2 regions of the Methylosinus sp. LW3 genome follow, and region 1 is predicted to be linked to the other one. Evidence: predicted binding sites of a transcription regulator. Region 1 holds the regulator's gene; the other holds the start of a gene.

What was found. The regulator LexA, encoded in region 1, represses DNA repair genes until DNA is damaged. The targets are predictions, from matches to a motif close to TGTTCNNNNTGTGTTCNG.
Region 2: the regulator LexA is predicted to act here: its motif matches at 2,667-2,684, upstream of METLW3_RS0115770 (PA0069 family radical SAM protein).

The regions. Positions count from the first base shown of each region.
Region 1 is NZ_AZUO01000001.1:1,098,266-1,102,682, reverse strand. It holds gene METLW3_RS0105420 (AsmA family protein) at 1-1,763, opposite strand, end outside; gene lexA (transcriptional repressor LexA) at 1,867-2,571, opposite strand; gene METLW3_RS28115 (hypothetical protein) at 2,712-3,377, opposite strand; gene METLW3_RS0105410 (LLM class flavin-dependent oxidoreductase) at 3,663-4,417, opposite strand, start outside.
Region 2 is NZ_AZUO01000001.1:3,156,497-3,160,913, forward strand. It holds gene METLW3_RS0115760 (DNA methyltransferase) at 1-430, opposite strand, end outside; gene METLW3_RS0115765 (ribonuclease HII) at 604-1,233, opposite strand; gene METLW3_RS0115770 (PA0069 family radical SAM protein) at 1,313-2,494, opposite strand; gene METLW3_RS0115780 (ATP-binding protein) at 2,895-4,409, shown strand.

The DNA.
Region 1 (4,417 bases):
CCATGCGCCTGGCCGTCCTCTATATTCGCGGTTCCTTTGACGATCTTGATGGTCGCGCTGGCGCGATCCACCAGCGAATGGCCGGAGCGAATATCCATCGCGCTCGACAAAGGCCGCTTGTCGACGCGGCGCAGCGCGCGCTCGAGATCTATGCCGCCGACCTCGCCCTCGCTCAGCGTGAGGCTGGCGCGGCCGTCGAGATCGCGCGTGATCTGCGCGACGCTGTCGCCAGTGGCGTCGAGCGTGAAATTGGCGTCCAGCGCGCCGCCGAGATCGGGCCGTGCGGCGAGGTCCCAGGCGAGCGCGCCGGCGTCGACCCCGGTCAGCTGCGCATTGCCGTGAAACTCCAGCGCGCCCGCCGCATTGGCGGCGAAAGTGGCGCGGCCCTTCACCGTCCCCTTATAGGCCTGCGCCTCGGCGAGCGAGAGCTCGAGCCTTCCGCCGCGCAGCAGCAGCGATAGAGCGGCGTCCTCGAGATTCAGCCGCAATATGCGGGCGCGCGTCGCCGAAAGGCGCAGATCGACATCGGCGTCCTGAATATTCGGCAGGACGAAAGCGTCGCGGCTCCATTGGCCGTCGGCGCCGGAGAGCGGCGGCAGATCGGCGATCATCGGCTTCAGCGACACGAAATTGCTGGCGAGAGTCGCATGGACGATGGGCTTTTCGCCCTCGTGCCGCAGCGCGAATGTGCCCTCGAACTCATTGTCGTCGGCCGAGAGCTTCACATCGGTCAGCTGAAAATCGCGCAGGCCGACGCTGGCCTTGGCGGAGAGCTGCACATTCTCGAAGGCGCCGGGCAGCGGCGCGCTCACCTTGGCGAGGCCGAGCGCATGGCGCAGCGAGGGCGAAGAGGCGTTGAGCCGCCCCATATAGCGCGGCTTGGCGCCGATCTGGCCGAAGCCTTCCGCCTCCAGCCGCACGCTGTCCGAATCGAGCCGCACAGTGACCGGCGTCTGCTCGCCGCGCAGCAGCGCGCCGGGCTTCAGCACCCAGAGCATGGCGCGCGGCCGCTCGCCGCCCCAGGAGAAAGCGGCGTCGAGCGTCGCCGGCGAGCCGACGGTGCGCCAATCGAGCGTCGCGTCAATGTCCTGCAGCGTTTCCTCGCCGCCCGAATATTTGAGCCTTGCGACGCCGGAGACGATGGAGACGCCGCCGAGCCGGGCGCGATCGGCCTTCTCGGCCGCCGGCGTCGAGGGCCGCGCCGCCGCGGCGCGCACAGCTGCGCCGGACGTGCTCATCGGCTTGCGATCGAGATCGACCTCTATGGCGGGGCGGATGAGCTCGATATCGGCGATTTCCAAACGGCCGGCCAGCAGCGGCAGCAGCAGCACATTGCCGTGCAGCCTCTCCGCCTCGATGGTCAGCGCGGCGGTGGGATCGGCGAAGGCGATGCTGTCTATGGTGATGTGCGGGCGCGGCAGCAGCGAGAAGGTCGAGCGGCCTTTGGCGGCGATGAACAGGCCGGATGAGGCGTTGAGCTGGCCCGAAATCTCCTCGAGCAGCGCATTGGTCGAGAAGGTCCAAGGCGCGAGCGCCGCGCCGAGCGCCACTGCGGCGACGGCGCCGAGAGCGATCAGCCAGCGGCGCGAGAGGCGCGGGAAAGGCAGGCGGCGGCTTTGGCCCAAGGGCTTGGATCCTTCGATTTCGCGCATCGGGCCGGTCGAGTGCGACATTCCATCGTCCATGTAGAAAAAAGCGGGCGGCCGCGGGCCGCTGGCGATGCAGCGCGCGCCCTCGGCGAGGGCGCGAGACGAGAACAACATGCCTTTATCGCTCTGCCGCTACGCGAAAAGGCCCGCGCGCCAAAAGCGCGCGAGGCCGGACCATGGCGGCAAAGGGCGGCGAGATCGTGGCGGCGCGAGGCCCTCAGTATTTGCGCAGAAGGCTGACCAGACGGCCTTGGATGCGGACGCGATCCGGCCCGAAAATGCGCGTCTCATAGGCCGGATTGGCGGCCTCGAGCGCTATTGACGCGCCACGCTTGCGCAGGCGCTTCAATGTCGCCTCCTCGTCGTCGATGAGGGCGACGACGATATCGCCGGTGTCGGCGCTGTCCTGCTTGCGCACCACGACGACGTCGCCGTCGAGAATGCCGGCCTCGATCATCGAATCGCCACGCACCTCGAGCGCGAAATGCTCGCCGCCGCCGAGCATATCCGGCGGCAGGCTGATGGTGTGGCTGCGATTCTGCAGCGCGGAGATGGGCGTGCCGGCGGCGATGCGGCCCATGACCGGAATCGCCACCTGCTGATCGGACTCGGGCTCGCCGGCCGGAACGGGCCGCACGCGGCCGAGCGCGCCCTCTATGACCGAGGGCGAGAATTTGCCGCCGCGCGCGGCGACGCGGGGCGTCGCCGATTCGGGCAGGCGCAGCACCTCGAGCGCGCGGGCGCGATTGGGCAGACGGCGGATGAAGCCGCGCTCCTCGAGCGCGAGAATGAGCCTGTGAATGCCGGATTTGGAGCGCAGATCGAGCGCGTCCTTCATCTCGTCGAAGGAGGGCGGCACGCCGGTCTCCTTCAGGCGCTCATGGATGAAGCGCAGCAGATCGCTCTGTTTCTTGGTCAGCATGGAAGCCCCCCGGCGCCGCCCGCCCGCGTCGCGCCACGTCCGAACCTAGCCATGATGGCGCGGGTTCATAAACAAATCATGAACGGGAGGATAGGCGTTCTCGGTGCGTTCCGCAAGGGAGACTCTTCGGCGGTCCTTGGTCAGGGAGCATGAATGCATTTCCAGTCAGAAACATCGTGATCCAAATCTATTCGGGCTCGCTGAGAACGCCATTCAAGCGATTTATCCCGACTGTTAATGACAAACCACTGCCCTCGGTCATTAACATTGTCCCGTCCCGAAGAACGGAATGGCCCCGCAATCACCCCGTTTTCATACCCCTTTGAGATGACGCTAAACTTGTCGGTATCACAAAACCAATCAGGCCAACCCAATTGCACGCCTCCAGGCACACGCTTGTTAATTTCATGCCAGTATTTTGCTACCCCTCCGCGAGGAGAAACTTTGTTTGGCGGGACCCCTAGTTGTTGTCTCACATACGCCTCATCGAACCACTCTTTCTCGACTACAACTTCTGCTGGCGGGAACATAAAAGCCTCGTTTGTTGATAACAATACATAAAGATCAGATCGTGAGCTAAAAAATAAAATAGTAGCCCCACTGTCAAAATGGGTCTGCGACGCCACATCACTCTTCTGAACAGCCCAATGCTCAACCGATAATTTTCCCCCAAACTCTTTAGCCGTGTCAAAAACTTCTCGGTCAATATTCGATAAGAAAAACCTATCTTTATTTAGCTGAAAAATGCCAAGAATTATTGCGGAAAAGACGGCGCCAGCCACGAACCATATCAGACGCCCCTTCATGTCATTTCGAGCAAGAAAAACTAGATACCCGGATGCCACGGCAGCGGCTAGGAGAACGACGGTCGCCGCGATAGGCAACCCTTCCCAGTAGGCGGAAACGAGGGCCGGCAACGAGGTTGCAAAGGGCCAAATTTGCGAACCGGCATTTATTATAACATCAACTATCCGTTGATGTGACGCCGTTGCGGGCTCAGATTCTCTAGTTTCCATTCGCTAAGAATAGCAGAGTTCTTGCTTGATTCGAAGAGTCGCTCACACAGGCTACGATCCTACGGTTCCGCCCCTCTACTGCGCCGCCGCCGCCTCCACCCCCAGCATCGGCCGCACATGCCGCGCGAAATCCTCTAGCGAGCGCAAGTTCTTCTCCGCATCCCGTGAGATCGGCTTCAGCAATATCGCCCGCGCGTCGGTCTCCTCGCGATAGGCGGCGATCTTCTCCGCCACTTCGTCGAAATCGCCGATCAGCGAGCGTTGCAGCAGCCCTTCCTCGGTCAGCGAGGCCGGCGCCGCGCCGTCCTGGCGGGCGAAATTGCCGCGCATGCGCTCGGCGAAGCGGGAGAGGAAGGGAACAGCCTCGGCCAGCGCCTGCTCGCGGCGCGGCGCGGCGAAATAGAAGCGCGCCATGGTGAAGCGCGGATCGCCCTCCGGTCCCGCGGCCTCGCGATAGATGCGCAAGGTCTCCTTGATCTGTTCTATGGGGAAAGGCGGGCCGGCCATCACGCCATGGCCATTGCGCGCGGCGTAGCGAATCGCCCCCGGCGTGGTGGTGGCGAGATAGGTGGGGATGGGCTTTTGCAGCGGGCGCGGCGTGAGGCTGAGGCCATTGGCCTCGTAATGCGCGCCGGTGAACGTCACTTTGTCTTCATAGAGCAGGCGGTTGACGAGGCCGAGCGCCTCCAGAGTCATCTCCCGCGTCGAATCCTTGCCGGCCCCGAAATGGCGGTTCTGCAATTCGAAAGGCCCGCCGCGCGCCACGCCGAAATCGAACCGCCCCTTGGAGAGCAGATCGATGGTGGCGACATCCTCCGCCACCTGAATCG
Region 2 (4,417 bases), 2.1 Mb from region 1:
ACACAATGTCGTTCAGGATCCAGAACCCGAGGTCCTGCATGATCGCGCCGACGCGGAATATATTGTGATAGGAGCCGATGACGAAAATAGTGGCGTTGGGCTTCATGGCCCGCCGCGCAGCCGCCAGCCAGTCGCGGGTGAAGGCGTCATAGGCGGCGAAATCGGCGAATTTGTCCCAATCATCATCGACCGCGTCGACGACGCTCTGATCCGGCCGGGTGAGCCGGTTGGCCAGCTGCAGATTATAAGGTGGATCGGCGAAAACGAGATCGACGCTCGCCTCCGGCAGGCCGAGCATGACCTCGACGCTGTCTCCGACGACGACCTCGTTACGCGACATCGCGCGAGGCGACCCGAAATTCGACGTCCCAGTACGCGAGACCTTTATCTGGGACTTGGGGCGGGCCGCCCCGACGCGCGCGCTACTCATGAACAATCACCGGCTACGCAACCAACGATGCGAACAATGCCCGATCGCGGTAAAAGCCGGGTTTAGAAAGCCCGTGCGCGGCTGTCCCTTTTCCGCACGCCTTCGTTAAGAAATTCCATTTTCACCAGATGTTTACGAACGCTCATGGGAGGTGCGAGCGCTTGGGCGCGCGCTCACGGGGCGAGCTCTGGGCGCGCTTCGCTCAGCTCCCGCAGCGGCGCGAAGCTCATGCGGTGAAAGGGCGTCGGCCCATGGGTTTCGAGAGCGGCGAGATGCTCGCGCGTGCCATAGCCGGCGTTGGTCTCGAATCCGTAATGGGGATAGAGCCGGGCGAGGCGGCGCATCTGGCGATCACGCGCAACCTTGGCGACAATCGACGCGGCGGCGATGGAAAGAGAAAGCGCGTCGCCTTTCACGATCGCCTCGCCCGGGCAGGCGAGTTCCGGCAGGTCGCGGCCGTCGACCAGCACGAAGCCCGGCGCGACATGGAGCGCGGCGACGGCGCGCGCCATGGCCAGCAGCGCCGCGCGGCGAATGTTCAGCCGGTCGATTTCCTCGACGCTGGCGAAGGCGACGCCGATGGCCAGCGCGCTGGAGACGATTCGCTCGAAGGCGGCGTCCCGCGCCTTGGCCGACAGAGCTTTCGAATCATCGACGCCGTCCGGCAGCCGGTTCGGGTCGAGAATCACGGCCGCGGCCGCAACCGGCCCGGCGAGCGGCCCGCGCCCGACCTCGTCGACGCCGGCGATGGGCCGAGCGCCGCCGCGCAGAACGCGCGTCTCGGTGAGAAAATGGGGGGGCATGCTCGCTCGGCTCGTCGAAAAGGGGCGACTGAAAAAAACACAGCGGCGGGATCGGAGCAATCGATCCCTACGCGCCTTTTTAAAAAAGGCTCAGCTGCTCGGCGTCGCTGCGGGGCGGCCGGAACAGATCGGCGCGCAGCCGCGTGCGCGAAAAGCCGAGACGCTGCGCGGCAAGCTCGAAGCGGCGTCCGATCATCCAGGCGTAGGGGCCGTCGCCGGTCATGCGCTTATCGAAGGACGGGTCATAGAGCTTGCCGTCGCGCGCCGAGCGCACCAGCGAGAGCACATGCCGGGCCTTGGCCGGAAAATGGGTGACGAGCCATTCGCTGAACAATTCGCGCAGCTCGAGCGGCAGCCGCAGCATCACATAGCCGGCCTCGCGCGCGCCGGCGGCATGGGCGCGCGTCAATATGGTCTCGATCTCGGCGTCATTGACCGCCGGAATGATCGGCGCGACCAGAACAGCGACCGGAATTCCCGCCTCGGCCAGCCGCTCGATCGTTGCGAGCCGTCGCTCGGGCGATGCGGCGCGCGGCTCCATCGCCCGCGCCAAGGCCGGATCGAGCGTCGTCAGCGAGATCGCGACCTTGACCAGGCCCTTGCGCGCCATGGGCGCGAGAATGTCGATGTCGCGAACGACCAGCGAGGATTTCGTCACTATGCCGATCGGATGATCGGCGCGGCTCGCCACCTCGAGCAGGCCGCGGGTGACGCGATAGCGCTTTTCGAGCGGCTGATAGGGGTCGGTATTGGCGCCGATGGCGATGGTCTTGGGCGAATAATTGCGCGCCGACAATTCGCGCTCGAGCAATTGCGCCGCGCCTTCCTTGACGAAAATCTCCGTCTCGAAATCGAGCCCCGGCGAGAGGCCCATATAGGCGTGGCTAGGCCGCGCATAGCAATAGACACAGCCATGCTCGCAGCCGCGATAGGGATTGATGGAGCGGTCGAAGGAAATATCCGGCGAGTCGTTGCGCGTGATGATCGTCTTCGCCCGCTCGACATGGACATTGGTGCGGAACTCGCCGAGCTCCTCCAGCCCATTCCAGCCGTCATCGGCCTCGACGCGCCGCTCGCGCTCGAAACGGCCGCTCTCATTGGAGAGCGCGCCACGCCCGCGCCGCCGCGCCGGATCGACGATCGGACGCTCCTCGCTGGAAAAATTCACGACCGCGCCGATCGCCTCACGGCTCAGCTGCGCCGCCCGGCGCCAGTCGCTCTTCTCCGATTTCTCGATCAGACGTTTCGCCGAGCTCGCCATGGCGATGATCTCCTTGCCGGCCCTGCGGCCGGCGTCTCGCCGGGCGCCGGCCTCGCTTCGGCTCCCGGCGCGAGACGCCCATGCGCGACACTGGGGCGCCTCGCGACCGCGAGCCTCGATGCGACGCTTACAACGGCTACTTACAACTCTAGGGGACTTGTTTACGCACGCTCGGAACATTTGACGAACAAGAGAACGTATACGGAACAAACGAGGCCGAGTCAAGCGGCGGCGGCGCAGCCGATCACAAAGAGAATGGAACGGAGAAAAGGCGCCCGGAGCACGCCGCCGACAGCGCGCGCTTGTCCACAGGCTGCGCGACGCAGTTGAACGCGCGGCGCGAATCGATATGACTCCGCGCCATGATCTTTCCCCCCTTCACGGCCGGAGGGGCGCCGCGATGACGGCGCCCGCCAAGGTTTCCATCGATCTCGGGACCCGCGCCGATGGCGGCGTCGCAACGCTCGATCTCGAGGAGCTGCTGGCGACGCGCCTTCTGGTGCAGGGCAATTCCGGCTCCGGCAAATCGCATCTGCTGCGCCGCCTGCTGGAGCAGAGCGCGCCCTGGGTGCAGCAGGCGATCATCGATCCGGAGGGCGATTTCGTCACGCTGGCGGAGCGTTACGGCCATGTGGTGGTGGACGCCCGCTGCGGCATCGCCGATCTCACGCGCATCGCCGCGCGGGCGCGCCAGCACCGCGTCTCCGTGGTGCTCGATCTCGAAGGGCTGGACGCCGAGCAGCAGATGCACGCCGCCGCCGCCTTTCTCGGCGGGCTTTTCGACGCCGAGCGCGACCAATGGTATCCGCTGCTCGTCGTGGTGGACGAGGCGCAGCTCTTCGCGCCCGCCGTCGCCGGCGAAGTGTCGGACGAGGCGCGCAAAGCCTCGCTCGGCGCCATGACCAATCTCATGTGTCGCGGCCGCAAGCGAGGTCTCGCCGGCGTCATCGCCACGCAGCGCCTCGCCAAGCTCGCCAAGAATGTCGCGGCGGAGGCGTCCAATTTTCTCATGGGCCGCACCTTTCTCGACATAGACATGGCGCGCGCCGCCGATCTGCTCGGCATGGAGCGGCGGCAGGCGGAAATGTTCCGCGATTTGCAGAGCGGCAATTTCGTCGCCCTCGGCCCGGCCATGGCGCGCCGGCCGCTGCCCGTGCGCATCGGCCCGGTGGAGACTTCCGCGCGCAATGTCAGCCCCAGGCTGCTGCCGCTGCCGGAGGCCGGCGCCGACGACGCGCATCTCATTTTCACGCCCGGCGCCAATGAAGCGCGCTTCGAGGCCCCGCGCCGGCCGCCGCCGCCCGCGCCGACCGCCGATGTGCTGGCGCGGCTCGCCCGCAGCGCGCCGCCGGCGCCGCCCGCCGCCGAGTCGCCGCCGAGCATTTCGCCCGAGCAGCGTCAGGCTGCGATCGATTCGGCGCTGCGCGAGATTTTGAGCGACAGCGACGCCAACTTCCGCACCATCGCCGTGCTCTATCAGGATTTTCTGGTGCGCTGCCGGATTCGCCGCATCGGCGGCGAGCCCTTGAGCCTGCCCGCCTTCCGCCGCCGCCTCGCCGTGGCCCATGCCGGCATTGAGCTCGCGGAAGCCGAGTCCGCGGATTCGCCCTGGGCCGAGGTGCTCGCAATGGCCGGCGCTCTGCCGGAGGATATGCAGGGCGTTTTTCTATCGCTGGCGCGCGCGGCCTTCGACCATCGCCCCTGCCCTTCCGACGCCGATGTCGCCAGCGCCTATGGCACGCGCTCGCCCGGACGGGCGCGGCGGCTGCTCGCCTATATGGAGGAACAGCAGGCGATCGTCTGCCGTCTCGACCAGCGCGGCTGGCGGATCGTCGCCATTCCCGGCGTCGCTTGGGAGACAGAGCCTGGCGATCCGGGCGCCGCAGCGACGACGACCGAGGCGAGTTCCGCCTGACGATTTCT